DNA from 3 places in the Paenibacillus salivarius genome. Region 3 is predicted to be linked to each of the others. Evidence: predicted binding sites of a transcription regulator. Region 3 holds the regulator's gene; each other region holds the start of a gene.
The links. Region 3 encodes NrdR, which represses ribonucleotide reductase genes. Its sites were predicted from a motif close to AACACNATATATNGTGTT; they were not measured.
Positions count from the first base shown of each region.

Region 1 (9,670 bases), 140 kb from region 3:
ACAAGTAAACGCTGCGGCCCCCTTGCCGGGCGGCCGCAAAAATCTGCTTGAGACGCGGGCTCCCGAAATGGAGTTCCTCTTGTTGAATCCGCCCGGGTCCGAGGATGGGGAGAGGCCGGACCGCCCCAAAATGGCGGGCAAGCAGCGGATCCTCCGCAGCAGTCTCGTTCTTGGGTTTCAAAGCCTCGGCCTTCTCCTGCATTTCTTTATGCCGCTCCGGGTCAAAAATGAACGAAAACGTCATCGTCTCCGGCTCCGCGCCCGTTCGCTCGATAAAGCCCCAATAATACGGACGGTTGGTCAGGTCCCGGTCCGCGCGCGGGGACAGTTTCACCGTCACATGATGCGGAGACTTCTCCAAAAACTTGCACTCCGTCGTTTCCAGATAGGTCATGACGAAATCGCGGATCTGTTCGCGGGTCATGGTCATGTCCGTCAGCCTCCCAACAGCTTTTGTAATCCGGTATCGCCGCCGCCGGAATCGGGACTCCCCGCTTCGGCGTCTATTTCCGCACGTATCGAATCCAGGGAGCGTCCGAGCGAATCGACCCGGCTGGCGATTTCCTCGTCGTTTGCGGATTCCAGCAAAATTTTGTAAATGCTTTTTTCCAGGGAATCCTTCTTCTCAAACCGTTCCAGAATGACGTCCAGCTGGCCGATAACCATCTCGAACATGTTGATTTTCTCGTGCAGCAGATTCAGGATATGCTCCTCGATCGTTCCCTTGGTGGACAAGTTATAGATGTGAACGTCGTTCTTTTGGCCCAGCCGGTGTACCCGGCCGATCCGCTGCTCGACGCGCATGGGATTCCAGGGCAGGTCAAAATTGATCATCTGATGGCAAAATTGCAGATTGATGCCTTCGCCCCCGGCTTCGGTGGCGATCATGACCTGGGCCCGGCCGCGGAAGAGGTCCATCATCCAGTCTTTTTTGCCCCGGTTCATGCCTCCGCGGTAAGGGACGGCCGTCATGTTTCTGGCGCGGAAATAATTCAGGAGGTACTCCTGGGTTGCCCGGTATTCGGTAAAAATAATCACTTTGTCATCCATGCCCTGGATCAGCTCCATGGCCTTCTCGGCCTTGCTGTTTGCCGTAATCGTCTTGATAATGCCGACGAGATCCCAGATTTTATCGCGCAGGGGCGAATCGGGAGCCAGCTTCTTCGACAGGTTGACCAGCGTGACGAACACCGCGTCCCGGCTGCTGCATACCTCCCGCTGCAGGGTGACGAGCGACAGCATGCTGCTAAAATCCCCGCCGGATGCCTGATATTGGTCTTTGACAAAGGAAGTGACGCCGTCATACAATTGCTTTTCTTCGGGCGAAAGCTCGACATGTATATTTTTTACGTTGCGTTTCGTAAACTGCAGCTCTCCGTCTCCGCGGCGGTTTCGGATCATGATTTTGGCGAGCTCGTCCTTGAGCTGGCCTTCGTTCTTCGGCACGCGCTTGTCGATCACGAAGTTGGCGGAAAAATCGTTCTGCCCGCCGAGTTGACCCGGCTTAAGCAGGGTAATCAGGTTGAAAAGTTCGCTAAGGTCGTTTTGAACCGGAGTGGCGGTGAGCAGCAAGCAGTATTTTTTGCGGAGCTTCAGCATGAATTGATAGTTGGTCGTTTTCTTGTTCTTGAGCTTGTGCGCCTCGTCCACGATGACCATATCGTATTCATTCCCCAGCAAAATCTCCTTGTGCGGATCGCGTTTGGCGGTATCCATGGAGGCAACGACGACGTCGTTTTGCCAGGAGTACTCTTTTTTTTGCGCGACCGCGGGAATGTTGAATTTTTGATTCAGCTCGCGGACCCATTGGAGAACGAGGGAGGCGGGAACGAGAATGAGCACTTTGCGGACAAGGCCGCGGACAATATATTCTTTCAGAATCAGGCCGGCTTCGATCGTTTTGCCCAAACCTACTTCATCGGCCAAAATCGCGCGCCCGCGCATCTCAAAGAGCACTTTGCGGGCCGTCTCGGTCTGGTGAGGCAACGGCGTGACCTGCTCTTCGGGCAGGTGCTTCAAGCAGAGCATTTCTTCAAAACTCGTCACGAGCGAAGCGGCTTCGGCCTGGCCGGCGAGGTTGAACAGCTTCCAATCGTCCCATGGGCCGCCTTTGTTCAAGCGGGCTTCCAGATCGTCGTACCAGCTAGGATCGAATTGAACGGCGACGGGGGAAAAGGTTGCGGAATCGGCGGAATTGCCCGGGGGATGCGGTTTCAAGATGTAAAACCTCCCTTTTGCTTGCAGAGTTAGGTGTAGTATGGACGAAAACGGGAAACTTCATAACTTTGGCTATCGAATCTTGAATTCCATGTCGGGAAGTAATGAAGTCTTGGAGGGTGCGGGATTGGAAATTTCATGTCCGGTTTCAAAGCGGGATGATCAAAAAAGAGAGGATTTCGAAGGAAAATGACGATCGAATCGGCTTGTCCGCTTTTTATCGCCTAAATTTCAAAGTCGATGACTGTACAACGAGATATTGTATAGTATAATGGTATTCGCACACAATATATTGTGATTTGTACATATTATATACCGTTTCTATTGTGTGCATGACGGTTAAAGGTTGATATAAAACGGCTTGAAAACGGCGGAATTTGGTCCGGATTCGAAAGCGGTTTGCAGTCAGCCGGCGGCCGGTATTTTTTTGTTCGCGTATGTTTCCGAAAGAGATCCGAAACCGGACCTGTTCCGAAAGCATATGCTTAAAATTTTTGAGGAGGTCGTTTTCTTTGAAAACCAAGCCAAAACAGCGCCTGGAAGGGCTAAGCGAGAAAATCTTTCTGGATCGTTACGCGTGGAAGGATGCCGATCCGAGTCATGCCAAGGTGGGTGACGTCGTTCTTGTTCTGACCAAAGACGATCCGAAGTTCCCGACCAAGGAGGTCGGTGAAGTCGTTTCCCGGAAAGGGCGTACGGTAACGGTTAAAACCCGCAAAGGCGAACTGGTCGAAACCGATGTGGAAAAGCTGACGCTGAATATCGAGAAAACCCCGGAAGAAATGTGGGACCGGCTTGCCGGAGCGATGGCTTCGGTGGAAGAAACGCCTGAAAAGCAGGCGGAATGGCAGGAAAAATTCCGTTATATTCTCGACGATTGGAAACTGGTGCCCGGGGGACGGATCGCGGCCGGTGCGGGAGCGAGCGACGAACTGACGCTGTTCAACTGCTACGTGATTCCTTCGCCGAAGGATAGCCGCGGCGGCATTATGGAAACCTTGTCGGAAATGACGGAAATTATGGCCAGAGGCGGCGGCGTGGGCATCAACCTGAGCTCGCTGCGTCCGCGCCGGGCCGTGGTCAAAGGCGTGAACGGATCTTCGAGCGGTGCGGTAAGCTGGGGCGGTTTGTTCAGCTACACGACCGGTTTGATCGAGCAAGGCGGCAGCCGCCGCGGCGCGCTGATGCTGATGATCAACGACTGGCATCCGGATTTGCTTGATTTTATTACCGTCAAACAAACGATGGGCCAAGTCACGAACGCCAACCTGTCGGTATGCGTCAGCAATGCCTTCATGAAGGCCGTGAAGGAGGATCTGGATTGGGATCTCGTATTCCCGGACACGACGGAAGAAAACTACAATGAGATCTGGGACGGAGATCTGGAGAAATGGAAAGCGGCCGGACGCAAAGTGGTCCATTTCCGGACCGTGAAAGCCCGTGACGTATGGCATACGATCATCGAGTCGGCATGGAAATCGGCCGAACCGGGCGTCGTATTCATGGAATACTACAATCAAATGTCCAACAGCTGGTATTTCAACCCGATTATCTGCACGAATCCGTGCGGCGAGCAGGGGCTTCCGGGCTGGGGCGTATGTAACCTGTCCGCAATGAACTTGTCCAAGTTCTACGATGAAGAGAAACACGATGTGGCCTGGGACGAACTGGCGACGACGACCCGTTACTCGGTACGGTTCCTGGACAATGTTATTAATAAAACGCCGTACCATTTTGAAGAAAACGAGAAAAACCAGAAGAAAGAGCGCCGCGTAGGTCTCGGAACGATGGGCCTCGCCGAGCTGATGATCAAGCTGAACATCCGTTACGGCAGCCCGGAATCGCTGGAATTCCTCGACAAGCTGTACGGCTTTATCGCGAAGGAAGCTTATCTGGCATCCGCCGATATCGCCGCCGAGAAGGGGTCATTCCCGGCATTCGAAGCGGACAAATATTTGCAAAGCGGATTTATGAAGGTAATGACCGAGGTGTATCCGGAGGTCGGCGAAGCGATCCGCGAAAAGGGCGTCCGTAACGTCACGATCATTACCCAGGCGCCGACGGGCAGCACGGGAACCATGGTGGGAACGTCCACGGGGATCGAGCCGTACTTTGCCTTCAAATATTACCGTCAAAGCCGGCTCGGCTTCGACGAGCAATTCGTGCCGATCGCGCAGGAATGGATGGACGCCCATCCGGGTGAAGAACTGCCGGATTACTTTGTAACGGCGATGAGTTTGTCGGCTGAGGATCATATTCGCGTGCAAGCCGCCATTCAGCGCTGGGTGGACAGCTCGATTTCGAAAACCGCCAACTGCCCGGCCGATTTCACGGTCGAAGAGACGAAGCGTCTGTATGAGCTGGCGTTCGACCTTGGCTGCAAAGGCGTAACGATCTACCGTGACGGCAGCCGCGATGTTCAAGTGCTTCAAACCGAGAAGAAGGAAGACAAGGCGGAAGATAAAGCGGCCGTGTCCGGCGCAGGCACCGCTGAGGCTGCTCCGGCTTCGGACGCCGAGAAGGAAGCGTTGAACGGAATCAGCTCAACATTGGCGGTTTCTCCGGAACCAGGCAAACAGCCGGTAGTCGACAAACAATACAAAAAACGCCCTCAAGTGCTTCACGGGGCGACTTATAAAATCAACACGCCGTTCGGCATGGCGTATATCACGATCAACGATCTGAACGGCATTCCGAGCGAAATCTTCCTGAACGTAGGGAAAGCGGGCTCCGACGTGTTCGCGATGGCGGAAGCCTTGGGCCGCGTCTGCTCCTTGTTCCTGCGTTACGGGGATCACGGCCACAAGGTGGAACTGCTGATCAAGCACCTGAAAGGCATCGGCGGCTCCGGCGCGGTCGGCTTCGGTCCGAACCGGGTAGACTCGATCGCCGACGCGGTCGCCAAAGCACTGGAAACTCACGTGCAAAACGGTCCGTACGACGACCACGATCCCGCTCCGGTTGCAGCCACCGTGGCGCATCATGAAGAGCATGTTGAAGCTATTGCTGGTGCAGGGGCTGGTGCGCATGACCATCACCACGGCGCCGTCGCGACATCCCGTGACCTTTGCCCTTCGTGCGGATCGGCTTCGCTGATCAATATCGAAGGATGCAAAACGTGCAGTAATTGCGGGTATAGTAAGTGCTCGTAAGGGGAGTAGTTAAAGGTTGAAACCATTTTTTTGACGATGATCTGATCACCGCTCATCCTCTAACGGAATTCAGTGCCGTTATTTTGAAAAAATCGGCTGTTCTTAATATGTAACGGAATCTAAAGACCTTATTTAGCATAAAATCCTTATATTGAGCCATTTTTGAGAAAATAACGGCAATACGATCCGTTAGAAAATGAAATGGCGAAATTTCAGGCAAATAAGGTCTCTCAGATCCGTTAGCATGGGCGCCGTATAGTTTTAATCCAACAGTTAAACATGGAAGCATGCTCTTGTATGTTGTCGTGTTGAGAACTTTTTCTGAAATTGATGAGAGAAAATTTTCAGATTTAACGGGAAATGCATAAAAATGCATGGATATGCATGAAGAGTTGGAGAAATGATTTTGCAAATTATAAAGAAGTCCGAAGCAAGTACAAACTACTTCGGACTTCTTTTTTCATTTTGACAAGCAAATCATTCAAATGTGACCTAAAAGTTTGACATCGCTATTTTAGCGGCTTTTTCATTGCAACAAAAGGGTTATGCCCCAAGAGCAAACCACCCGCCCAACGGGTGGTTATGATTAAATGATAAAAACTCATATCTTTTGCCCCGCACTTTAACCTTTAAGTTAGCCTATAATTTTTTTCCAAATAGGAAACACGTGAGGGGCACTTCCTCCTTATTGATGGTCAGAGAGATTTCTTTTTTCTCAATTTCTTCAAACCCTCGATGAGCATAGAATTGGTACGTAGAGCCTGTATCCGTATATAAATAAATTTGTTTTCCCTTTTCTTGGTTCTCTAATTCTTTTAATAGCATCGTACCAATTCCTTGTCCATTGAGGGCAGGATCAACTGCAAAAAAATTAAGCTCCCCGTCCGGTTCATGGTTCTTCAAATATTGTTTTAATAATTCGTTATTCGCTTTATGATAGACACTTGAAGCATCCTTATAACCGATGTTGATTAAAAAATCGCCTAACTTAACAAAAGCCCTGTACCAGATGGACTGAAAAACCTTTGGCTCCTTATTCATATCAGCCAGTAAAACGCCCGCAAGCTTGTTATTCCTATATGCACCCAATGCAATGGTGGCTCTGGATATTTCCAAATACCAAAAATATATACTGTATAGATATAATTCGACTTTGTTACTGGTGTACCAAGTAAGGTGCATTCCCTCAATCGCAAATTTTCTTGCAGAATTAAAATCCTCTTTTCTTAATGGCTTGATTCTAATGTCCACTTCAAACCCTCCTCTTTCCTTTGACTCTATTCCACAGCCAGGCAATTCCTATACTGCACAAAGCAACCACGATTCCCACAGGAATGATCAGATAAATGTTTAAGCTACCCAAACCAATAATTTCTTTCACCGCAATTGTATAGGTAATTAGTAACCACTCAACAATGTATACTGTATTTAGATTAGACGAAATAGATTTGACAATATTCTGCATACTGCCTTTTATAAATGTGGAAATAAAATAATACGTAGAGATCGAGACACCTAAAATACATGAGATCGATAGCGTACTGAACAGACTTTGTTGGTAGTAAGCAACGAAATAATCTATGATGTTATAACCTATAGCGGCAGTGCCAATAGAAACTCCTATAAGGCAAACAGTGCTAATTACCAGTACATGTTTGTAAAATCTTTGTTTATCAGTCACCCGACGCAAAATGCCTGCAAAGCAGATGCCGAGTACCGGATAGATCAGCCACAAAGTGGTTGGAAATGCAATGAATCCGTTTGTATAATATAATAGTCCGAGTAAATATTCAACAATTTTCGGGGCATGATCAAAGTAACCGATAAAAACTGTTCCTGCCGCTTGAAGTAGTACAGCTCCACATAGCATCATCATGCCGCAACTCATGTTTACAATTCGAGTATAAGGTCTATACCAGGTATAGAGTAAAGGGGTGCTTCTATGAAGAACCTATTTTCTATAGGTGAAACTGCAAAAATCAACAATGTATCGATTCAGGCTTTGCGTCTTTATGATCGAATGGGTTTGTTAAAACCATCCTATATTAATAAGGATAATGGCTACCGGTACTACAGTATCGACCAGTTTATTTATATCGACATCATTAAACACGCCAAAAACTTCGGAATACCGCTTCATGAATTGAAAAATACGTTATCACGGAGCAATATGCAGGAAATAGCTGAAAAGGTTAGAGAGTATCAACAAGCTCTTGATCAACAAATTCAAGTGCTTATTAGAGCCAAGGAAAGATTCTCGAGGGTTGTGGAAGCGATAGATTACGGTTTATCCGCCGTCCAAAATCAAGTTCCATACGTGAAAGAGATTGAAGAGCGGAGAATAGTGAATTTGAAAAATCAGCAAAAGGTAATAAACTTTGAGGTTAGCGGACGGTTGGTTGAGAACCAGCCCGGGTTGGAGTCTGCTTTTGAAAGTGGATATTTCGTTGACATTCCCTCATTCCTTCATAACGGTGAGGAGACATACACATCAGCATACGTAGCAATTATTGAAGATAACGGAACAGAACAGCAACTCTTAAATTCTGGATATAGTGTCAGCAGTATTCCCAAAGGTAGGTTTATTTGTATTACATACAACGAACAAAATAAAGAGAACAAAATAAAACAGCTGCAGCAACATCTCAAACAACGGAATATAGGGAGCCTTGAATTAATAGTTGTTCGCGAACTGTACGATGATATTATAAATCCTTCCCTAGAAATGCAGGTGTTGCAGGCTGGCGTATCATAACTGAATTATTATATTATAACTTTCCTCAATAGTGTTTTTGCCCAATAAATTGGACCCTTAACCTATCAGTGCGTTGTTCTCTCAGGGACACAAACATTATTTTATTTATTTTGTGTACCATACTGCTATTAGAAGATACTGAATTCTAAAAAGAGGAGTTAACACTAGACGAATAAGAATGTAAGATGTGGACTGAGTCTAATACCCCCAAAGGACTGGTATTAAACGACAAAACGTACACAAAATGCCCAAATGGAAAATAATAATGGTTTGAGCATGCTGCCTAATTTGGTGACTCGGAATGTCCTATTGGATAAAGATAGAAAATGATTCCTGTACTGTGTACAGGAATCATTTTTTTGTTCCCATTTATATCTGTGATGGTTGTAATAGTGGACATAGCAAAAGCATTCGTGAAATAAAAGTATTTTTTAAAGTTTGATTTTATTTTTGATTTTGCTCCCACAGCCGCAGATGATTGTATGCTTCAAAGTTTTAATGGGTTCATGGCACATTGGGCATACACTTTGGTGAAGCGGATCGTTCAGCTTCGCTTCCTCCGTACTTGAAGCTGCTCCATATGGAGCATTGGACATTCTTCCTTCCTGTAGCATGAGGACATTAACGCAGGTGCGCATGCAAAAACCAGTTTTTTTTCATACTATCGTCTCCTATGACCCCAAACGGCTTGGGTTATTCGATTTCCCCTGTTGCCATAAGAACGGCTCTCCCCAACGTATGGCCGAGCATAGTGAATCCTAAGAGAGCAGGCGTGGCGTTAGGGTCCACGCCGATATTCTCGATATCCAACGCATGAACGACAAAATAATACCGGTGAGGCCCATGTCCCGCTGGAGGCGCCGCACCAATATACCGTTTGAGACGCAAATCGTTCGGCAGTTGCAAAGCGCCTTGCGGCAAGCCTTTGCCATGCTCATCGCCTGCGCCTGTCGGCAGCTCGGTGACGCTGGAGGGGATGTTGATGATGGCCCAGTGCCAGAGGCCCGATCCGGTCGGGGCATCCGGGTCATACACGGTTATGGCAAAACTCTTCGTCCCTTCCGGTGCATTCGACCATTCCAAATGGGGCGAAAGATCCTGGCCGCCCTCCACTCCTGACATTTCCGAATATTGGTGCGGCGGTAATGGATGGCCATTAGCAATATCGTTACTAGTCACCTTAAAGGCTGCGACCTCCGGTAAATTGAAAAATGGGTTGTTACTCACTGAGAATTACCTCCTTTTTTAAGAATAAGTCGATTATATATCTAAGAATCGATTTTGTAAATATAAATCGTTTATATAATAAATTATCGAATTTTACTTGTTTTTTAAAGATATAGGTGTAAACTATTTAAAGCTTGTATTAACTCGATTTGTATAAAGGATGGTGTCGGCTTCATGGCCAAAAGGAGCGGTTCGTCCACTTTAACCGAAAATGTTACGAAAAAACTGCGGTCCGATATTCTGGCCGGACAGTATGATCCGGGTTCTCCATTAACCGTTTCGGAATTAGCCAAAAGCTTCGATGTTTCGGTTGCAGTTG
Region 1 covers NZ_CP195592.1:3,721,686-3,731,355, reverse strand. The annotation lists gene ACSFXJ_RS17180 (YqhG family protein) at 1-430, opposite strand, end outside; gene ACSFXJ_RS17175 (DEAD/DEAH box helicase) at 436-2,217, opposite strand; gene ACSFXJ_RS17170 (adenosylcobalamin-dependent ribonucleoside-diphosphate reductase) at 2,730-5,369, shown strand; gene ACSFXJ_RS17165 (GNAT family N-acetyltransferase) at 6,009-6,620, opposite strand; gene ACSFXJ_RS17160 (hypothetical protein) at 6,622-7,245, opposite strand; gene ACSFXJ_RS17155 (MerR family DNA-binding transcriptional regulator) at 7,312-8,124, shown strand; gene ACSFXJ_RS17150 (IS3 family transposase) at 8,346-8,552, opposite strand; gene ACSFXJ_RS17145 (YbhB/YbcL family Raf kinase inhibitor-like protein) at 8,818-9,351, opposite strand; gene ACSFXJ_RS17140 (GntR family transcriptional regulator) at 9,526-9,670, shown strand, end outside.
Region 1: a site for NrdR is predicted at 2,499-2,516, ahead of ACSFXJ_RS17170 (adenosylcobalamin-dependent ribonucleoside-diphosphate reductase). Genes of this name have one in related genera too.

Region 2 (9,670 bases), 780 kb from region 3:
GGCAACACCGAATCTACATGTATCGTAAAGGATATCGCGATGAAAGGGCATACATTTTTTGAATCAAAATCATTCACTTTTCTATTTCGTTGAAACCCGCCTTGCCTGAACCTGTAAAATTGTGATTTATTCATGGAAAAATGTTGGTTTCTGTTTCCCCTCCCTGTGACGAGGCCCCCGAATCGTGCTATGATCTATGAAAACGCTTTATTTCTCTCGGAAGAGGTGATCCCCCACGAGAAGGAAATCCACCATCAAGAGCCGCGTTATCCTGCTCATGGCGGCCTTTGCTCTGCTTATCACGACTCTCATGTCCTATGTCAGCTATGAACTGATTGCTTATTTCCAGCGGAAAACAACCATTCAGGCCACCGAATTCAACCTGCAGCTGGTATCCCATATCATCGAACAGGATTTACTGAACCTGTCCCTGCTGGCCATGACATGCAGCACGAATTCCAAAACGAATACGCTGCTGACGGAATATTTCACATCACCGGACGCCAGCTCCATGGATGCCGTTCACGTTTTCGCTTCCATGCAGGAGGATTTCCGCATCAACCGTTCGAACGGCTACGTGCGCAGGTTGATCGTTACGGACCACAAGAACAAATTTTTTCAAGTGGATAATCTGGTCAGCGCGTCTATGCCGTTAACTCTCCATAATATCCACACTCTGCCCGGATTAACGGAAGACTCGACCGAGGAATGGGAGCGGGTCATCAAGGATCCGCTGTCGGGCTCCAGCGCCATTCCGTTTGTGCTGCCGATTTACGGAGAGCGTTCCGCCCGGATCGGGACCGTATACCTGCTTGCGAATGTATCGGTGATTACCGACAAGCTGAACGGCTATGCTTTACCCCCGGATTCCCAATTGCTGCTGAGCCTCGGCGATCAGCATTACGATATCGAGGACGGCAAGGTTGTCCCTTCTTCCGCCGACTATCGGGTTTCCGGCTACAAGACGGACGGGGTCAGCGGCAACCTTACCGATGTGTCCTTGCTTGCCGCGGACGGAAAAGAACGGCGAATCGCGGTTTCTTACCAGATAAGGCCCGGCATAACTCTCTCGCAGACGTTATCGGAAAAAGAAATTCTCCCGCAAATGAATATCTGGCTTTTGCTGGTGCTTGGAGTCGTGGTTCTCGTCATCGTACTTAGCGCCTTCATTACATACTACCTGACGCGTACGATCAGCCTTCCTGTAGAAAAATTAAAAAAACGGATCGATAAGATTGCCCAGGGCAATTTTCTGATCGACCGGAATATTGAATGGAACAGCGAGCTAGGCGATGTAGGCCGGGGGATTAACCGCCTGTCCCAAGACATCGTCGCCTTAATGGAAACCCGCCTGGCGGATGAGAAGCAGAAACAGGATCTGGAATACCGGATGCTCCAAAGCCAGATCAATCCGCACTTCCTGTACAATACGCTGAATTCGATCAAATGGATGGCCACGATCCAGAATGCAACCGGAATCGCGGAGATGACCACCTCGCTATCCAGGCTGCTGCGAAGCATCGCCAAGGATCCCCGCAAGTTGGTGGCTCTGGGAGACGAGCTCGGCTTGCTGGACGACTACTTCCTAATCCAGAAGTATCGGTACGGGAACAATATTACGATGGAATCGCGATTTGAGAACGCGGATCTATTGTCCTGTTTGATCCCCCGTTTTACTTTGCAGCCGCTGGTGGAGAACGCCATCTTCCATGGCATTGAACCGAAAGGCAAAGGCCATATTATCGTAACGATCGAGCGAATCGGCCATGGGGATGTGGGCGTGACGATCGAGGATGACGGGATCGGCTTGAGCCAGGAGCAAATTACCGGCATCCTCTCTTCGCGGGAACAGGAACCGAAGGGAATGTTCGAGAAGGTTGGGCTCCGCAGCGTGAACGAACGGTTGAAGCTGACTTTCGGCGATAGATACGGCCTATCTATCGAGAGTTTGCAAGGGGTTTACACCAAAATGAAAATGTTGATTCCCTACCGGAAGAGTGAATATTGATGACACAATCAAGAACACTGCGAGGTGAGCTTAATGATTAAATTGCTGATCGCCGACGACGAAGCCCTGGTTTGTATCGGCCTCCAATCGATGTTGAGATGGGAAGACCACCAGATCGAGATCGTTGGCGTTGCGCACAATGGCGCCCAGGCGGAAGAAATGATCGAAGCCCTGCGGCCCGACATTGTTTTGACCGATATCAAAATGCCGATCAAAAGCGGCCTGGAGGTGGCGACTTCCGTGCGAAAAAAACATGGACGGCTCCCCCTTTTCATTATCCTGACCAGCTATGAAGAGTTTGAATATGCGCGCAGCGCCATCGAAGTGCAGGCGGTCGATTATCTGGTGAAGCTGGAACTGACGCCGGAAACGCTGAAGGAGTCGATCCATAGGGCGATTAAGGTTCTAAAGGAATACACGCACGAGGAACTGCCTCCAAACCTGCTTTACCGCAGTAATTTACAAGGACTCCGGGACAAATTTTTCATCCGTTTGTTCAATCAATTGTTCGAATGCAGAGACCAATATCTCCTGCAAAAAGAGGACCTTGAACTCGAACTGGATGCGCCCGCCTATCTGGTTTGCACCTGCCGCATTCTCGGTCCGGACAGCGTGCCGCCGCGCGGAGACAAACTGGTCGCTTTGTGTACCAGCACGGTTCAAATGGCGAAAGATACGCTGGCAGCATCGGGAATCTGTTACGTGACGAGCCTGGATCTGAGGAACTTTGCCGTCACGCTGCCCGTCCCCGCGGTTGACCCGAAGAGATGGCTTAACGAGGTCGAGCATCGGCTGCACGACATGAGCACGCTGCTCCACAAATACTTCAATGTGACGATTATCGGAGGCGCCGGATTTGCCGTCGACGATCCTTATCTGCTGCGGGAGAGCTATTTGGCGGCGAGAAAAGTGTTGCCCGCCGCGGTTCATGAACAATCCTTCGTCTTCTTTTCTCAGGATAAACCGGCCTGGACGGATTCCTCCCTCTTCGATTTTTCGTCGTACCGCTCGGAAATTCGCCGCGCCTTCGAAGAAATGGATATTCAGGCCTTGAACGCGCTCATTTCCAAACTGATCTCGAGCTTCGACGGGCATCCCGAACTGTTGGTGCCCGCGACGGACGCCGCGTGCAACTTGCTGTATATGGCGACTTCCCTCCTCTCGGACGGAGAGAATATGGTCGAGCATATTTTCGGTAACGAACCGGAAGGCTACCGTGCGATTTATCAAAAGCATACGATGGACGGCGTGGTCGATTGGCTCGTGCAATTCCGCGACGGCTGCTGCGAGGTGCTGTCCTCCAGAAAGCAGAGCTATAAGGAGCAGGTAGTCCGACATGTGCAGGAGTACATCAAACGGAATCTGGACAGCAAGCTGTCCCTCAACCATGTTGCGGATATTTTCAATTTCAGCCCCAATTACTTGAGCCATCTGTTTGCCAAAACCGCAAAAGTCAGCTTTGTGGAATACGTGACGGAGGCCAAAATCGCGGCCGCCAAGGAAATGATGCTGCGCGGAGATGGCCGGGTCTACGAAATTTCGCAGCGGTTGGGTTATGAGAGCGCCTTTTATTTCAGCAAAGTTTTCAAAAAGGTCGAGGGAGTTTCCCCGCGGGAATATATGCAAAGAGCGGAGTCATAATGCTGGAAAGTATCCGTGGGCGCTTCAATATTCTATTTTGCCGCTCGATGCTCTCCAGGTATGAAAAGGCCGCAAATGGTCTTGGGTTTGAATCTGTATCATCGGTATGGAACGATCCTTCTTCGGCTTGGCGATCTGTTCATAGATGAATTGATCGTCAAATCCGATGGCAGCGGCATCCTCCTTCGTGCCCGCATAATAAACGGCGTCCGGACGCGACCAATAAATCGCCCCAAGGCACATCGGACAGGGCTCGCAACTGGTATAGATCACGCAGCCCTTTAACTCGAAGTCGTTCAAATGACGGCACGCCTCACGGATCGCCTGGACCTCGGCATGCGCCGTAGGATCGTTCAACGAGGTTACCGAATTCCGCCCTTTTCCGATCACTTGCCCGTCTTTGACGATAATCGCCCCGAAGGGGCCTCCCTCGCCCTGGGCCACATTCTCCGTCGCCTCGGTAATCGCTTTTTCCATCCACTGTTCATGGTCTTTATCCGTCATCGGCTTCGTTCTCCTTTATTTTGGGATCTCGAGTTATTATATTCCTTTTCCCATAACATTAATATTCCGCGGGGCCAAACCAAAAGCCCCCGTCTTGGCTTCAAGACGAGGGCCGTTACTTTAGACATTAGAGGTGTAACACGCACTTAAATGGGCATCGGCACAGCCTGCATGGTTCGCAAGCTTTCCTTCACGTCAATAACGCGCTGGTTGTCGGAGCCCCTCCATTTTAGTTTCAGGTTGCGCCGCTCCAGGATGAATTTCCCATCGATAAGAACATCGCAACAGGTCAGTAGTTCCCGTCTGCTTTCGTCTTCGATGATTTCTTCAAACGTATATCCGGACCAGATCCAGATATCCTTGCCGCTGCACTCGCTCCGTACCCTGGAGACAAGCCCGAGCAGCCCCTCCACGTTTTGAAACGGCTCGCCGCCTAGTATGGACAGACCGGCTATATTGACGTCCGGCATATTCAAATCGCCAATGATCCGTTCTTCCAACTCCATGGTATAAGGCTCTCCGTAATTAAAGTTCCATGTAGCCGCATTAAAGCAGCCCTTGCAGTGATGCGTACAGCCTGATGTAAATATGGAATGCCGAAGTCCTCTTCCATTGATGACGTCAAATCTTTTATAGTCCGCGATGTACATAAGACTCACATATGCTTCACGCGGGAGAGTACTTCTTTTTGCTTGCCCGCATTAAACGGACGCTGGCTTGGCTCCGATAAATACCCGCAGCAGCGCCGTATGACGGAAGAGGTTTTCGGATTGGCATTGCCGCAGTTCGGACATTCAAAGCCGGTATTGGTTGCTTCAAACTCCCCTTCAAACCCGCATTCCAGACATTTGTCCGTCGGCGTGTTCGTCCCGAAATAAGGCACCCGTTCATAAGCATAGTCCCATACCGCTTCCAGCGCCTCCGGATTGTTGACCAGCGAGTCGAATTCGCAATACGTGATAAATCCGCCGTTCGCGTACTGCGGGTAATCCTTCTCGAACTGGATTTTTTCAAACGGGGTCACTTTCTTGTTCACATCGAGATGGAAGGAGTTCGTATAATATCCTTTGTCCGTGACTCCCTCCATCCTGCCGAACTTCTCCTCGTCCAGCTTGCAGAACCGGTAGCATAAGGATTCCGCCGGCGTGGAGTACAGGCTGAAGCCGTAGCCGGTTTCCAGCTTCCATTGCTCGGCTTTATCGCTCAGGTACCGAACGATTTGCACCCCTTTTTTCCGCAATTCCTCGTCGTCAAATAGACAAGTACCGTACAAAGCCATCATCGTTTCATGGATCCCGATATAACCCAATGAAATGCTGGCTCTGCCGTTCTCAAGCAGGTGATCAATCGTGTCCTCCGGTTGAAGCCGGCTGCCGGCCGCTCCTTCCATATACAATATGGGGGCAACTTTAGCTTTGACTCCCTTTAAGCGTTCGATGCGATACATCAGCCCTTCCTTGCACACTTCCAAAAGTTCATCCAATAGGCGGTAAAAGGTCTCTTCCGAGCCGTTCGCTTTGATCGCAATCCGAGGTAAATTGGCGGTCACCACCCCCATGTTGAACCGGCCGTCGTGCATTTCCTCCCCGTTCTCTTCATATCTGCCCAAAAAAGAGCGGCAGCCCATCGGAAACTTGAAAGACCCGGTAATTTCTTTGACCTTCGGCACGGAAATAATGTCGGGATACATCCGTAATGTACTGCATCTTAAGGCCAACTGTTTGATATCGTAATTCGGATCCCCGGGCTTCAAATTGACGCCCTCTTCCAAGCCGAAGATCAGCTTAGGGAAAATCGCGGTTTTCCCGTCCCTTCCCAGCCCGCGGATTCGGTTTTGCAAAATGGCAATTTGGATTTGCCGCTCGGCCCATGACACCCCCCGGCCAAAGCCGAACGTGCTGAAAGGCGTTTGTCCGTTGGCGCTGACCAGCGTATTGATTTCATATTCGAGCGATTGAAAAGCATCATAGGTTTCCTTCTCGGTCAGGTTTTTGGCATATTCAAGACAACGCGGATACTTCTTATGTAAACCTTCGTTTTCCCAGGAGATATCCAGGGCTTCGATTTCATCGCCTTCCAGCATGTACAGCCATTGCAGGCCTTTGCGATAGTGCTTTTTAAAAGACTCTAATACATATGGGGCCAAGATAACGTCGATTTCATTAATCGTATTTCCGCCATAGATGTGGCTCGCTACCTGCGCGATTATCTGGGCGGTAATGGCCGTAGCGGTAGTTATGGACTTCGGGGTTTCGATCTGGGCGTTGCCGAGCTTGAAGCCGTTCTTGAGCATCCCCTTTAAGTCGATCAGCATGCAGTTGTAAATGGGGAAATACGGGCTGTAATCCTGGTCGTGAAAATGCAGATCCCCGCTGTTGTGGGCTTCCACGACCCGTTTTGGGATCATGTAAGTTTGGGCGAAATCCTTGGCCATAATGCCTGCCAGCAAATCGCGCTGCGTCGGAATGGTGGCTCCGTCCTTATTGGAGTTTTCTTTCAATACCTCTTCATTCGTGAGCTCCAGAAGCCCGAGAACCTTTTTGTCCAGGCTGCTGCGTTCGCGCCGTTTCAAGGTTCTTACTTCACGATAGCCGATGTAGGCCTCGGCAGCGTCTTTCCTTCTGCTATTCATCAGGGCGGATTGAACTTCATCCTGAATATGTTCGATATCCACCTTCTCCAGCTTGGAAATTTTCCGCGTCACCTTGTCGGCTATCTTTTGTGCCAATTCAGAGTCGCCTTTTTTCTTGGTACTATTCATGGCCGCGCAAATCGCATCGATGATTTTCTGTTGATTGAAAGCTACCTCTGAACCGTCTCGCTTAATAACTATCATTAAATTCATCCTTCGTAGTGATTTTATTATCAGGTATTCGACTAAGAGAGTATACCTTAATAAAAATCAACTTACAGTGATTCTGAACACTGCCGAAGGCAAAATACTACTATATATAGTGTTACCGTTAAACAGATCTACTTTTCCCTTATTTATCAGCTGCGATCAACAAAAAGATGGGTCTCCGGTTTGCATCCCGCCATTCCGGATCCTGCTCGACCCGATGTTCTTCCGGCTTAAGTTCGGACATTTCCCGAATTCGGAATCCCGAATGAATAAGCGCATTTACCTGTGTCGCAATACTTCGGTGATACTTAACGACATCATGATCAAGAAATCTGGCATTTCGCGGCCCTTCTTCATGATAACGATCGACCGGCCAATGCAACTTCTCTCCCTGCTTGCCGTAAACCCAGTCTTGTTCCGGAAGCGCGGTATACACCGGATGCTCCACCGAATACACGAAAGAACCGCCGGGGGCGAGACAGCGATAAACTTTTCGGCAGATGCTATCAAAATCTTCAACATAATGGAGTGCGAGGGAACTGATCACCAGGTCAAACTCCCCTTCGGAATAATTGATATCTTCAATTGCGCTCCGCCGATACTGAATTTGGTCATCCTGGGTCATGGTTCTGGCACGCTCCAGCATTTTTTCAGAGAGATCCAAACCTACCACGAACCTGGCATCATGCTCCCGGACATATCTGCTGTGCCAACCATAACCGCAACCGAGATCAAGCACTTTTTTGTCCCGAAGCTCCGGAAGCATCGCCCGAAAAACGGACCACTCCCCGGCAGCATCAAGTCCTCCTATGGAACGGGGCATCTGGCTGTATTTCGCAAAGAAACCCGGATTATCATAGCTATTTTGTTTCATGCAATCAACCTCCTTAACGATTACTATCGAAAACTTTATCTATACATTCTAAACGGTTAGAAATTGAGGGGCAATGCAAATAAAAACAGGCTTGTAAACTGCTTCAAAAGCAATTTACAAACCTGTTTGCGTGATGCCGGTGAAGGGACTCGAACCCCCACGGTTTCCCTCACGATTTTGAGTCGCGCGCGTCTGCCAATTCCGCCACACCGGCATATAAATATTTATTTTCTTAAAGCGAGTTATAATGGCGTGCCCTAAGAGATTCGAACTCCTGACCTTTTGATTCGTAGTCAAACGCTCTATCCAGCTGAGCTAAGGGCACATAAACCAAAAAAAGTGCGGAAGACCAGACTTGAACTGGTACGGTAGTCACCTACCGCAGGATTTTAAGTCCTGTGCGTCTGCCGATTCCGCCACTCCCGCGAAAAGAAAATGGAGGCGCCACCCAGATTCGAACTGGGGGTAGAGCTTTTGCAGAGCTGTGCCTTACCACTTGGCTATGGCGCCTTATAAAAAAATGGAGCGGACGACGGGAATCGAACCCGCGACCCTCGCCTTGGCAAGGCGATGCTCTACCGCTGAGCCACGTCCGCGTAAAATGGCTGGGGATATAGGATTCGAACCTATGCATGACGGAGTCAAAGTCCGTTGCCTTACCGCTTGGCTAATCCCCAACATGAAGTTGTTAGTAAAAATAATGGGGCGATCGATGGGACTTGAACCCACGAGTGCCGGAGCCACAATCCGGTGCGTTAACCCCTTCGCCACGACCGCCATAAAAATATTTAGTTTTGAAAAAATGGCAGGGGCAGCAGGAATTGAACCCACACCAAAGGTTTTGGAGACCTTTGTTCTACCTTTAAACTATGCCCCTTTAAAACTGGTGGAGGCTGATGGATTCGAACCACCGAACTCGTACGAGAACAGATTTACAGTCTGCTGCGTTTGGCCACTTCGCTAAGCCTCCAAATGGTGCCGGCGAGAGGACTTGAACCCCCAACCTACTGATTACAAGTCAGTTGCTCTACCAATTGAGCTACACCGGCATTTGATGCATTCAGTTTTAATGGTGGCTCGGGACGGAATCGAACCGCCGACACGAGGATTTTCAGTCCTCTGCTCTACCGACTGAGCTACCGAGCCTCACTTGCATATTTACTTAAAATGGCGGAGCCGACGGGATTCGAACCCGCGGTCTCCTGCGTGACAGGCAGGCATGTTAGGCCTCTACACCACGGCTCCACACTATTGGATATCCCTGTTAAAGGGATAATTGCGGGGGCAGGATTTGAACCTGCGGCCTTCGGGTTATGAGCCCGACGAGCTACCGGGCTGCTCCACCCCGCGTCAGTAAAAGTAAATCTTATATGGTGGAGGCTGAGGGGATCGAACCCCCGACCCTCTGCTTGTAAGGCAGATGCTCTCCCAGCTGAGCTAAGCCTCCGAGGAAAGACAAATCATATTGTACCAGAAAAAGCGGTTTAAAATCAAGTCTTTCGCAAAGCTTTTATGTAGCTTTAAAGAAAGTGGTGACCCGTAGGGGATTCGAACCCCTGTTACCTCCGTGAAAGGGAGGTGTCTTAACCCCTTGACCAACGGGCCTTGCTTATGAAAGAAATATGATGGCGGAGAGAGAGGGATTCGAACCCTCGAGACGCTTGTGACGCCTACACGATTTCCAATCGTGCTCCTTCGGCCAACTCGGACACCTCTCCATAATGGCTCCCCGAACAGGACTCGAACCTGTGACAACTCGATTAACAGTCGAGTGCTCTACCAACTGAGCTATCAGGGAATA
Region 2 covers NZ_CP195592.1:4,647,443-4,657,112, forward strand. The annotation lists gene ACSFXJ_RS21495 (sensor histidine kinase) at 278-2,008, shown strand; gene ACSFXJ_RS21500 (response regulator transcription factor) at 2,042-3,649, shown strand; gene ACSFXJ_RS21505 (nucleoside deaminase) at 3,674-4,153, opposite strand; gene nrdG (anaerobic ribonucleoside-triphosphate reductase activating protein) at 4,300-4,803, opposite strand; gene nrdD (anaerobic ribonucleoside-triphosphate reductase) at 4,809-6,989, opposite strand; gene ACSFXJ_RS21520 (class I SAM-dependent methyltransferase) at 7,138-7,869, opposite strand; tRNA gene ACSFXJ_RS21525 (tRNA-Leu) at 8,004-8,083, opposite strand; tRNA gene ACSFXJ_RS21530 (tRNA-Arg) at 8,118-8,194, opposite strand; tRNA gene ACSFXJ_RS21535 (tRNA-Leu) at 8,210-8,295, opposite strand; tRNA gene ACSFXJ_RS21540 (tRNA-Cys) at 8,306-8,379, opposite strand; tRNA gene ACSFXJ_RS21545 (tRNA-Gly) at 8,391-8,465, opposite strand; tRNA gene ACSFXJ_RS21550 (tRNA-Gln) at 8,472-8,546, opposite strand; tRNA gene ACSFXJ_RS21555 (tRNA-His) at 8,571-8,646, opposite strand; tRNA gene ACSFXJ_RS21560 (tRNA-Trp) at 8,673-8,746, opposite strand; tRNA gene ACSFXJ_RS21565 (tRNA-Tyr) at 8,754-8,839, opposite strand; tRNA gene ACSFXJ_RS21570 (tRNA-Thr) at 8,843-8,918, opposite strand; tRNA gene ACSFXJ_RS21575 (tRNA-Phe) at 8,940-9,015, opposite strand; tRNA gene ACSFXJ_RS21580 (tRNA-Asp) at 9,038-9,114, opposite strand; tRNA gene ACSFXJ_RS21585 (tRNA-Met) at 9,146-9,219, opposite strand; tRNA gene ACSFXJ_RS21590 (tRNA-Val) at 9,241-9,316, opposite strand; tRNA gene ACSFXJ_RS21595 (tRNA-Glu) at 9,400-9,474, opposite strand; tRNA gene ACSFXJ_RS21600 (tRNA-Ser) at 9,496-9,587, opposite strand; tRNA gene ACSFXJ_RS21605 (tRNA-Asn) at 9,592-9,667, opposite strand.
Region 2: a site for NrdR is predicted at 7,095-7,112, ahead of nrdD (anaerobic ribonucleoside-triphosphate reductase). Genes of this name have one in related genera too.

Region 3 (9,670 bases):
AGGCGGCCTACCCATCTTGCCAACAAGTTGAAGAGCAGCACGGTAATAATCAGGACGGCCGAAGCGCCGGCCGCAATTTCCGGAGCATCCGGTGCGAGCCCCTCCGAGTTGATTTTCCAGATATGGACGGCCAACGTTTCCGCAGGGCGGAACGGATTCAGCGGCGATGTCGGGCTTAGCGGGTTCCAGTTCCCGAAGTCCAGTCTCGGGCTGCTCATGCCCGCGGTAAACAGCAGGGCTGCCGCCTCACCGAACACCCGGCCTGCCGCCAATATCGTACCGGTCAAAATGACGGGCAAAGCGATCGGCAGCATCACGGATTTGATCGTTTTCCATTTGGATAAGCCCAAAGCCAAGCTTGCTTCTTTCTGCGACTGCGGCACACTGGCCATCCCTTGCTCCGTGATCCGGACCATCAGCGGCAGGTTGAACACCGTTAACGCGAGCGCGCCCGAGAACAGCGAGAAGCCGAATCCGAACACGTTCACGAAAACAAGCAAACCGAACAAGCCGACCACGATCGACGGAAACGAAGACAATACCTCCACGATCAAACGGATAAAGTTGGTGACTTTTCCCGGCTTGGCGTATTCGCTCATATAGATGCCCGCACCCAGACCGAGCGGAATCGTAATGATCATCGTCAGCACGAGCAGGAACAGGGAGTTGAACAGCTGCGGTCCGATCCCTCCGCCCGCCTTGATCGTCTGCGGCGCCGAAGTCAGGAAATCGAAGCTGATATGACCGAGGCCGCGAACGAGAATAAAGCCGAGTAAACCGGCCATAATCAGCATGATAATGCCTGCAAAACCGATAATGACGGCGGTGGCGATTTTATCTGCGGTTTTGGCGCTCATCGATTTGCCCTCCTCTCAAGCCAGCGGACAATGAAGACAAACACGAAGGTCATCATCATCAAAATTAATGCCAGCGTCCAAAGCACATTGTTTTGTACGGAGCCCATGACGGTGTTCCCCATACTAAGCGTAATGACGCTTGTCAACGTCGAAGTCGATTCGAACAAGGACTTCGGTATATGCGGCGCATTCCCGATCACCATCTGCACGGCAAGCGCTTCGCCGAATGCCCGGGCCATGCCAAGTACAACCCCGGTCATCAGCGCCGGAAGCGTGGTCGGGATGACCGTACGCGCCAACGTTTGCCATCTTGTGGCCCCGAGCGCATAGGATCCTTCCTTCAGTCCGGACGGAAGCGCCGCGAGCGCATCGGTCGCGATCGAGGTCATCGTCGGCAGGATCATAATGGAAAGCACGCTTGCCCCGGCAGCGATCCCGAGACCTTGCCCCGGAAAAATATCCCGGTAAAAGGGCACGATCACGCTTAATCCGACAAAGCCGTACACCACGGACGGAATCCCGGCCAACAGTTCAATCGCAGGCTGCAAATATTTTCTGCCGACTTTCGGCATAATTTCGACCATGAACAACGCCGCGCAAATGCTGAGCGGTGCGGCGATGATCGCCGCGAGAATCGACGTACTGAAAGAACCGACAATAAAGGGCAAGGCACCAAAGAAAGGCGGCTCTCCGTCCGGCTTCCATTTCGTGCTGCCAAAAATCTCCCCAAAGGAAATTCCGTTTTTAAAAAACGAACTTAAACCCTTGGTAGCGACAAAATAGACGAGGGAAAAAATCGTCACAACCAAAAGCACAATACATAAGGAGGTAAAAACCTTACCAGTCCACTCTTCGATAATGTGCTGTTTAATTTTCTGCTTTTCTCTGGACTGAGCCATGAGACCTCTCCTTTTTTACAGCACAGAAAGAGGCAGAAGAATCCGCCTCTTGTCTTGCCGAATGATGATATCCGAATTATTATTTCGTGATATTGCCGTCAACGTCGCGTGTCACTTGCATTTTCTTGATCGGAATATAGCCAAGTTCTACAACATCGCCTTCATCGCCTTGCACTTCATCCGATACGATATAATCAAGGAACGCTTTTACGATTTCATTCGGTTCGCCTTTTGTATACATATGTTCATATGCCCATACAGGATAAGTTCCGTTCGCCACGTTGTCTACAGTAGCTTCAACGCCTTCGTACTTCACGGTTTTCACTTTGTCGTCCAGGTAGGAAAGCGCCAGGTAACCGATCGCTCCAGGGGTTTCGGCAACAAGCTTTTTAACCGTACCCGAGGAGTCCTCTTGGATTGCTCCTTCGAGGTCATCCGTTTTGGTTCCGAGGGCATATTTTTCAAAAGTAGCACGTGTACCCGAGCTGGACGGTCTGTTGACGATTTGGATTTTTTGATCCGGGCCGCCTACGTCTTTCCAGTTCGTGATTTTACCGGTGAAGATTTGAACCAATTGATCTTTCGTCAGGTTGTCGATCGTTACATCCGGGTTCACGACAGCCGCCATAGCTACAACCGCAACTTGATGGTCTACCAATTCGCTTGCTTGAGCCGCTTCCAGCTTCTCTTCGGCAAATACGTCGGAGTTACCGATATCCGCTTGCCCGCCGGAAACTTGCGTCAAACCAGTACCGCTGCCGCCGCCTTGAACTTGAATCGATACCTTTGCGTTTTGGTCCATGAACTTCTTGGAAACTTGGTCCACCAATGGTTGCAATGCGGAAGAACCAACCGCCAAAATCGAACCTTCCAGCTCGGAAGCCGCGTTGCCGCCGTTCGCCGCCGATGCGGAATTCGTGGTGTTACCCGAAGCGCTGTCGTTACCTGCGCCGTTATTTGTTTTGTTGTTATTTTGACCGCATGCCGCCAAAGCCAACGTCAAAATCAAAGACATTACCAATACCAAACTTTTTTTCATTGTTCAGGTTTCCCCCTTGATTTGTTTGTACAAAACCGATTATAGAACCCAAGTATCAATCCTATGTTTTTGTTTTGTAAACGCAGTGTAAAATAATAGATTTACTCAAAAAAAGGTGAAAACCATAGAAATTTAAGCGCTTCTTGCTTGTAATTTGCCCAACACGACGAAAAAGCACTCCATTCCCCGCATCTCTGCGGTTAACGGGTGCTTCTCGCTGAAACTTCAATCGTTTGAAATTTATATCTTGATGGCTATGATACGGATCCTGCTGGTATCCAACAACCACTGGCCTTCTTTATAAAGATGGGGCTTTACCTGATCCTCAATCGCTTGGTAAACCGACGCCAGATCTGCCGGGGAGACATCCGCAAAAAAGTAATGGGCGAACTTATCCAGCCAAAACCGGACTCCCGAAGCTGCCTTTAAAGGCGTTGGCCTGTCGAAATGCTGCGCCGACATGATGCGAAAGCCTGTCTGTTCCAGCAGGCTAGCGTATTCCCCGATGGTGGGGTGATACCATGGATTGCGTCCCTCCCACACATAACCATGCGATTCCAACGCTTGTTTTATGGCGGAGGTTAGCGCGGCGATATTACCGCTTCCGGCGAATTCGGCCACGAACCTGCCGCCCGGCCTCAAGGCGTGCCAAATCGAAAGGGCGACGGCCGGCGCATTCTTCATCCAGTGCAAAGCCGCATTGGAAAAGACGGCGTCAAACCGGACATCAGTCCGGTAAGTATGTGCATCTTCCACTTGAAAATCGAGATCGGGATATTTCCGTCTGGCCTGATTCACCATCTCCTCCGAAAAATCGATCCCTGTGGGAATTGCTCCAGCCGCTGCAATCTCTGCGGAATATCCTCCCAACCCGCAGCCGAGGTCCAAGATTCGCTCCCCGGGCAAAGGCTTGAGCAAAGACATAATCCCTTCCTCCGGCCCGCCGCCGGACATTGAATAATCATTGTTCACGAGATTCGATCCCTTCTTTTTTATTGTAGATTTAAAAGTTATATAATATCCGTAATTAAGCAATAAATTTATTGTCCTTGAACTTACAAGGACAATTTTGACCGATCCACCAAATCGATGATTTTGGTATTCTTCAGATGCTGCTCCATGGCTCCTTCAGCCTCCATCATCACTCGATGGATAACGCAATCGGAATTCCCGCTGCCGCAACATTCAAACAGCGAAGTTGAACCTTCGATCGCATAAATGACGTCCAGAAAGGAAATGTCCTCTTTCCCTTTTTTCGTCCGGTATCCCCCTCCCGCTCCCGAAGCCGACTCGATCAATCCCGCTTTGACCAGCTTCGTAAGTATTTTTGAAAGGTAGGTGGGGGATACATTTTGCTTGTCGGCCAACTGCTGAACGCCTACCGGTTTGTCCGGCGAGAAGGCGATCAAATAGAGCATGGTATGAAGGGCATAATTCGTCGCTTTTGAATATTTCATTTCAATCCTGATCTCCTCGTAATTAAAGACTTCACGTATCTATAATACCCTTTGTTAATTCTACTTGTCAAAATAAAACGACCGAACCCATGGAATCCGGATCCGATCGTTTCGTCAAAGCCTCTTAGTCATTGTCAGTGCTGTTTTTGGACAGCAATCCCTTCAGCTCTTTCATAAACATATTGATATCTTTAAACTGGCGATAAACGGAAGCAAAGCGGACATAAGCAACTTCATCTACCGGGTACAACTGCTCCATGACCAATTCTCCGATTTGTTGGCTTTCCACTTCGGCATTGGCGGATTGGCGGAGAGAACGCTCCACCTCGGAAACGATCGATTCCAGCTGTTCAACCGACACCGGACGTTTCTCGCAGGCACGAATCAAGCCTCTAAGCATTTTTTCGCGGCTAAATTCCTCGCGGCTACCACCCTTTTTGATCACGATCAGAGGCATCTCCTCAACCATCTCAAACGTGGTAAATCGGCGATTGCATTTTTCGCATTCCCGGCGGCGCCGGATAGAACGGTTTTCATTGGCCGGCCTCGAATCCAGAACCTTGGTCCCTAAATAATCGCAGTACGGGCATCTCAAAAGAAAGGCCCTCCTTTCCGGAAGCTCTTTAATCTTATCATCATTCCAAAATTCCAAAAATTCTCTTTAAAAAGAGGTAATGAACTTTCACTTCATCGAGCATAATACTGTTACCAACCGCAAGGAGGTGAACATCATGGCCCAAAACAACAACTCTTCGAATAACCTGGTGGTTAGACAAGCCTCTGGTGCTCTGGAACAAATGAAATTCGAAGTAGCCCAAGAGCTTGGTATTAATTTCCCTCAAGACGGATATGCAGGTAACCTGACTTCTTACGAAAACGGTTCGATCGGTGGTTTCATTACCAAACGTTTGGTGACTCTGGCCGAGCAACAGCTCGCAGGTCAATTCCAATAATCAAACCGGCGGACACGGGGAAGCATAGACAGCGCTGCTGTTTATGCTTCCCCTTTTGTTGGCCGCCAACTCCCGCTAGAAATCCTCATAAATATTGGAGTACTGCTTATAATAATGGGACACCCGCTGTACATAATGCCTTGTTTCAACGAAGGGAATATCTTCGGCGGTCTCAAGCCGGCCGTCCCAACGTCCGCTATTGATCCAATTTTTCACATTGGTCGGTCCTGCGTTATAAGCGGCGATTACTTTAATCATATTTCCGTCGAATTGCTCGGAAAGCCACTTTAAATACCATGTTCCGATCTGAATATTCACAGCGGGTTCCACTTTTAAACGATCTAGGGGCACATCTTCCATTTTAGCCTTTTCAACAATCCACTTTGCCGTATCGGGCATGATCTGCATAATGCCTAGAGCACCTTTTCTTGATTCGGCCTCCGAATTATATTTAGACTCCACCTTGATAATCGCCGCTACCATAAACGGGTCCAAATCATTATTCCGGGCATGCAGCCGGATTTCTTCTTTATAATAAATCGGATAAATCAGTGTGAGCCATGCGGAATTAAAAAATAGGAAAACGATAAATCCGAGGAGCAGCAGAAGCAGCACCCTTTTTTTCCTGAGCCACCTCATGCTAAACCTTTACTGCGCCAGAAGTCGTCTATTTGAAGTTCTGTTTCTTCCCTTCCCAGACTGTTATCAATCAAAATATCCGCCTTCTCTCTTTTCATTTCGATGTCCATTTGCGCCCGAAGCCTTGCTTCAGCTTCTTCGAGGGACAGGTCGTCCCTTTCCATCAATCGCTTAAGCTGCAAGTTTCGCGGAACATAAACCACCATAATCTCGTCATAAAGCACTTCCAGCCCCGACTCATATAACAATGGAATATCCGCAACGACGAGCCGGTGGGGGTTTGCCGCTTCCAGTTCGGACATCCGCCGTTTCATCTCCTGGCGAATCGCCGGATGCGTGATCGCTTCCAGCGCTTTTCGTTCGCCCGGATCGGAGAACACGATGGCGCCCAATTTTTTGCGGTTAAGCTGTCCGTCCGGGAGCAGTACGGTCTGTCCAAAATGCTCGGCTACCTTGGCAAGTACGGGATGACCGGGCTCCATGATTTCCCTGGCAATAACGTCTGCGTCGATCAAAGCGGCCCCCCGCTTCACCAACATTTGTGATACCGTGCTTTTACCGGTTGCAATTCCTCCGGTTAACCCGATATTCATCGTCTCACTCCATTTCCGGATTTGCGGTTCGCTGATTTGGACGGAGCCGAAGGCTGGCAGCCCGAACAAAAATGCGTTCCCCGCCCCCCAACCACCGTCTTCACCAAAGGTTGTCCGCAATTGAGGCAGGGCTCTCCCTCACGTCCGTAAACTTTGAGCGAATGCTGAAACATTCCCATTTCTCCCTGACCGTTAACGTAGGACTTTATGGATGAGCCCCCGGCTTCCACCGCTTCGCGGAGAGTAGCCAGAATCGCATCATAGAGCCTGTCCAGCTCCTCGGAAGAGAGCGTGTTCGCCGTCCGCTCGGGATGAATCCCCGCGCGGAACAGCGCTTCATCCACATAAATATTCCCTAGTCCAACAACATATTCCTGGTTGAGCAGCGCGGGTTTGATTTTCGTCGTCCGCTTGGCGATCGCTTTCCGGAATGCCTCCGGCGTAAATGATTCGTCCAACGGCTCCAGTCCCAGTTTGACCAGCGGTTTATAAATAAATTCTTCCCCGGGAAGAAATAAATGCATCGTTCCGAACTGGCGAACGTCCTTATACCGCAGTTCCGTCCCGTCCGTAAAATGAAAAATGACATGCGTGTGCTTTTCAACGGGATCGCCGCTTTGGTACAGTCCGTATCGCCCTTCCATCCGCAGATGGGAGACCAATACAATTCCGTCCATAATAATCCGCAGAAACTTGCCCCTGCGGCCGACTTCTAAAATGCGGTGACCCGCAAGTTCCATTTCGAACCGTCTGATATCGTCAGGCCGTTGAATAATCCGCGCCAGCGATACCGTTACCGATTGAATCGTTTTGCCGACAATTAACCCGGTCAATGTTCGTCTGACCGTCTCTACCTCCGGTAATTCCGGCATGGGTGTTTCACCTCGATTTTATCTTAATTACACTGATTAACCGGAAAACTTCCCTCTAATTTCGCAGGAAATCGTCGAAATCCAATATTAAAGGGAAATCCTCCCGTTAATTCCGCTGAAAACACGCTTAACTCCTCAAAACTCGCCTTTTAACAGGAACTTTTCCCTCTATTTCGAATGATCATGCTAAATCTTCAAAAATAGCGGGAGAATTTCCAGCTAACTTTTCCATGTCATCGGTATCTTGCCGTTCGTAGCGCCTTGCCTATTCAGTCTTATATCTTCAAAATATGTTTTGAAATTATAAGCTTCAATCAAGATTTAAAAATCGGATTTTCAGCACCGAGAAGGTTGGATGAAGACGGGACTGAGGAGCGGAGCGTAGGCAAACCTACGTGAGCACCGGAAGGCCCGTCTGAATTCAAGATTCGACGCCGAATATGCTTCGTGAGTTACTTCGTGATAAGAAAAACAATTGTCGATGTAAATTCTAAGCAGACAGACCGCGTTCAGCGGTAGTTTTTCTTGCGATATAAGGAAGCCCCACACGGATGCCTATTCAGTCTTATATCTTCAAAATTCGATTTTTAAATTTCCTCTACCTACTTGGCTTCGTACCAGTTGGAGCCGCTGCTTACTTCCGCCTTCAACGGTACCGAAAGCGAGAGCGCCTTTTCCATGGTCTCCGGCACCAGCTTGGACATGATCTCAAGCTCCTCCGGCGGCACTTCGAAAACAAGTTCGTCATGCACCTGCAAAAGCATGCGGCTCTTCAAGCCATGGCTCCGAAGCGCCTCGTCCATCCGCACCATCGCGAGCTTGATAATATCCGCCGCGGTGCCCTGGATCGGCGTATTCATCGCCGTTCTCTCCGCAAAAGAGCGGAGATTAAAGTTGGAGGCGTTGATTTCCGGCAAATACCGTCTGCGCTCCAGCAGCGTCTTCACGTAACCGTCACGCTTGGCGTCGCGCACGATATCGTCCATGTATTTGCGAACCCCTTCGAAAGCGTCGAAATACTGGTCGATAAACCGTGCCGCTTCTTTTCGGGTAATGTTCAGGTTTTGGGACAAGCCGTAATCGCTGATCCCGTAAACGATGCCGAAATTGACCGCCTTGGCGGAACGGCGCATGTTGGCATCCACTTGATCCGCCGGAACGCCGAACACGTCCATCGCCGTCTTCGTATGAATGTCCATATCGTGCAAAAATGCTTCCTGCAGGCCGTGATCCCCCGAAATATGCGCAAGCACGCGAAGCTCGATCTGGGAATAGTCGGCACCTAAAATAAACCAGCCTTCCTCGGAAGGTACGAAAACTTTCCGGATCTTCCGGCCTTCCTCCATACGGATCGGGATGTTCTGCAGGTTCGGGAACTGGCTGCTGAGTCTGCCGGTGGCCGCGATCGTCTGGCGGAAATACGTATGAACCTTGCCGGTATCTCCGTTGATTTCCTTCAGCAATCCTTCCACATACGTCGATTGAAGCTTGGCCAACTGGCGGTACTCCAGGATATGCTGGACGATTTCATTGTAAGGCGCGAGCTTTTCCAGCACCTCGGCGTCCGTCGAGTAACCGGTCTTCGTCTTTTTGATGACGGGGAGGCCCAGTTTGTCGAACAAAATTTCCCCGAGCTGCTTCGGCGAATTCAGATTGAATTCCTGCCCGGCGATTTCGTAAATATGCGACACAAGCTTGTTGATCTGCGTTTCGAATTCCTTGCCCAGTTCGACCAGGTCATCACGGTTGACCGCAATCCCTTGCTTCTCCATGTCGGCCAGTATCCGGGACAACGGCATCTCCAAATCATAGAAAAGAGATTTCATCTCGTTCTTTTCCAGCTCCGCCTGTTGAATCGGAATCAGCTTCATCATCGCCTCGCTCTTACGGGCAAGATGATGACTCAACGTGGCTTCATCGGGAACTTTGAACTTTGCGCCTTTCCCGTAAACATCCTCATCGGATGCCAGGCGGGGCAAGCCGTATTTGGCGACGAGCGCGCTCACGGTCTGATCGCTTTCCGTCGGATCCAGCAAGTACGCGGCAAGATGAACGTCAAAGTCCGCGCCGGCGAATGCGATTCCGTGCCAATGAAGAACGAGATCGGTCCGGTGCAAATCATACCCCCGTTTGGCTACCTTATCGTTGCCGAGCCACTCGGTAATCGGTTCGGCCTCCGCACTCTTCAAAAACTCGGGGGATATATAAAAGTGACGCTCTTTTGTCGATAATACCAAGCCCATGAGGTTAGCATGATGCGGATTTTCTCCGGCCGACTCCACGTACAATACTTCCATTTGGGGTAAAAGCCCGATAAGCTCCGGCATGGCGGCGGCATCCACGACGGTGACTTCCACCTCC
Region 3 covers NZ_CP195592.1:3,864,287-3,873,956, forward strand. The annotation lists gene pstA (phosphate ABC transporter permease PstA) at 1-857, opposite strand, end outside; gene pstC (phosphate ABC transporter permease subunit PstC) at 854-1,756, opposite strand; gene ACSFXJ_RS17870 (phosphate ABC transporter substrate-binding protein) at 1,836-2,795, opposite strand; gene ACSFXJ_RS17875 (class I SAM-dependent methyltransferase) at 3,036-3,749, opposite strand; gene ACSFXJ_RS17880 (RrF2 family transcriptional regulator) at 3,851-4,252, opposite strand; gene nrdR (transcriptional regulator NrdR) at 4,377-4,847, opposite strand; gene ACSFXJ_RS17890 (small, acid-soluble spore protein, alpha/beta type) at 4,984-5,205, shown strand; gene ACSFXJ_RS17895 (lytic transglycosylase domain-containing protein) at 5,281-5,844, opposite strand; gene coaE (dephospho-CoA kinase) at 5,841-6,437, opposite strand; gene mutM (DNA-formamidopyrimidine glycosylase) at 6,434-7,309, opposite strand; gene polA (DNA polymerase I) at 7,912-9,670, opposite strand, start outside.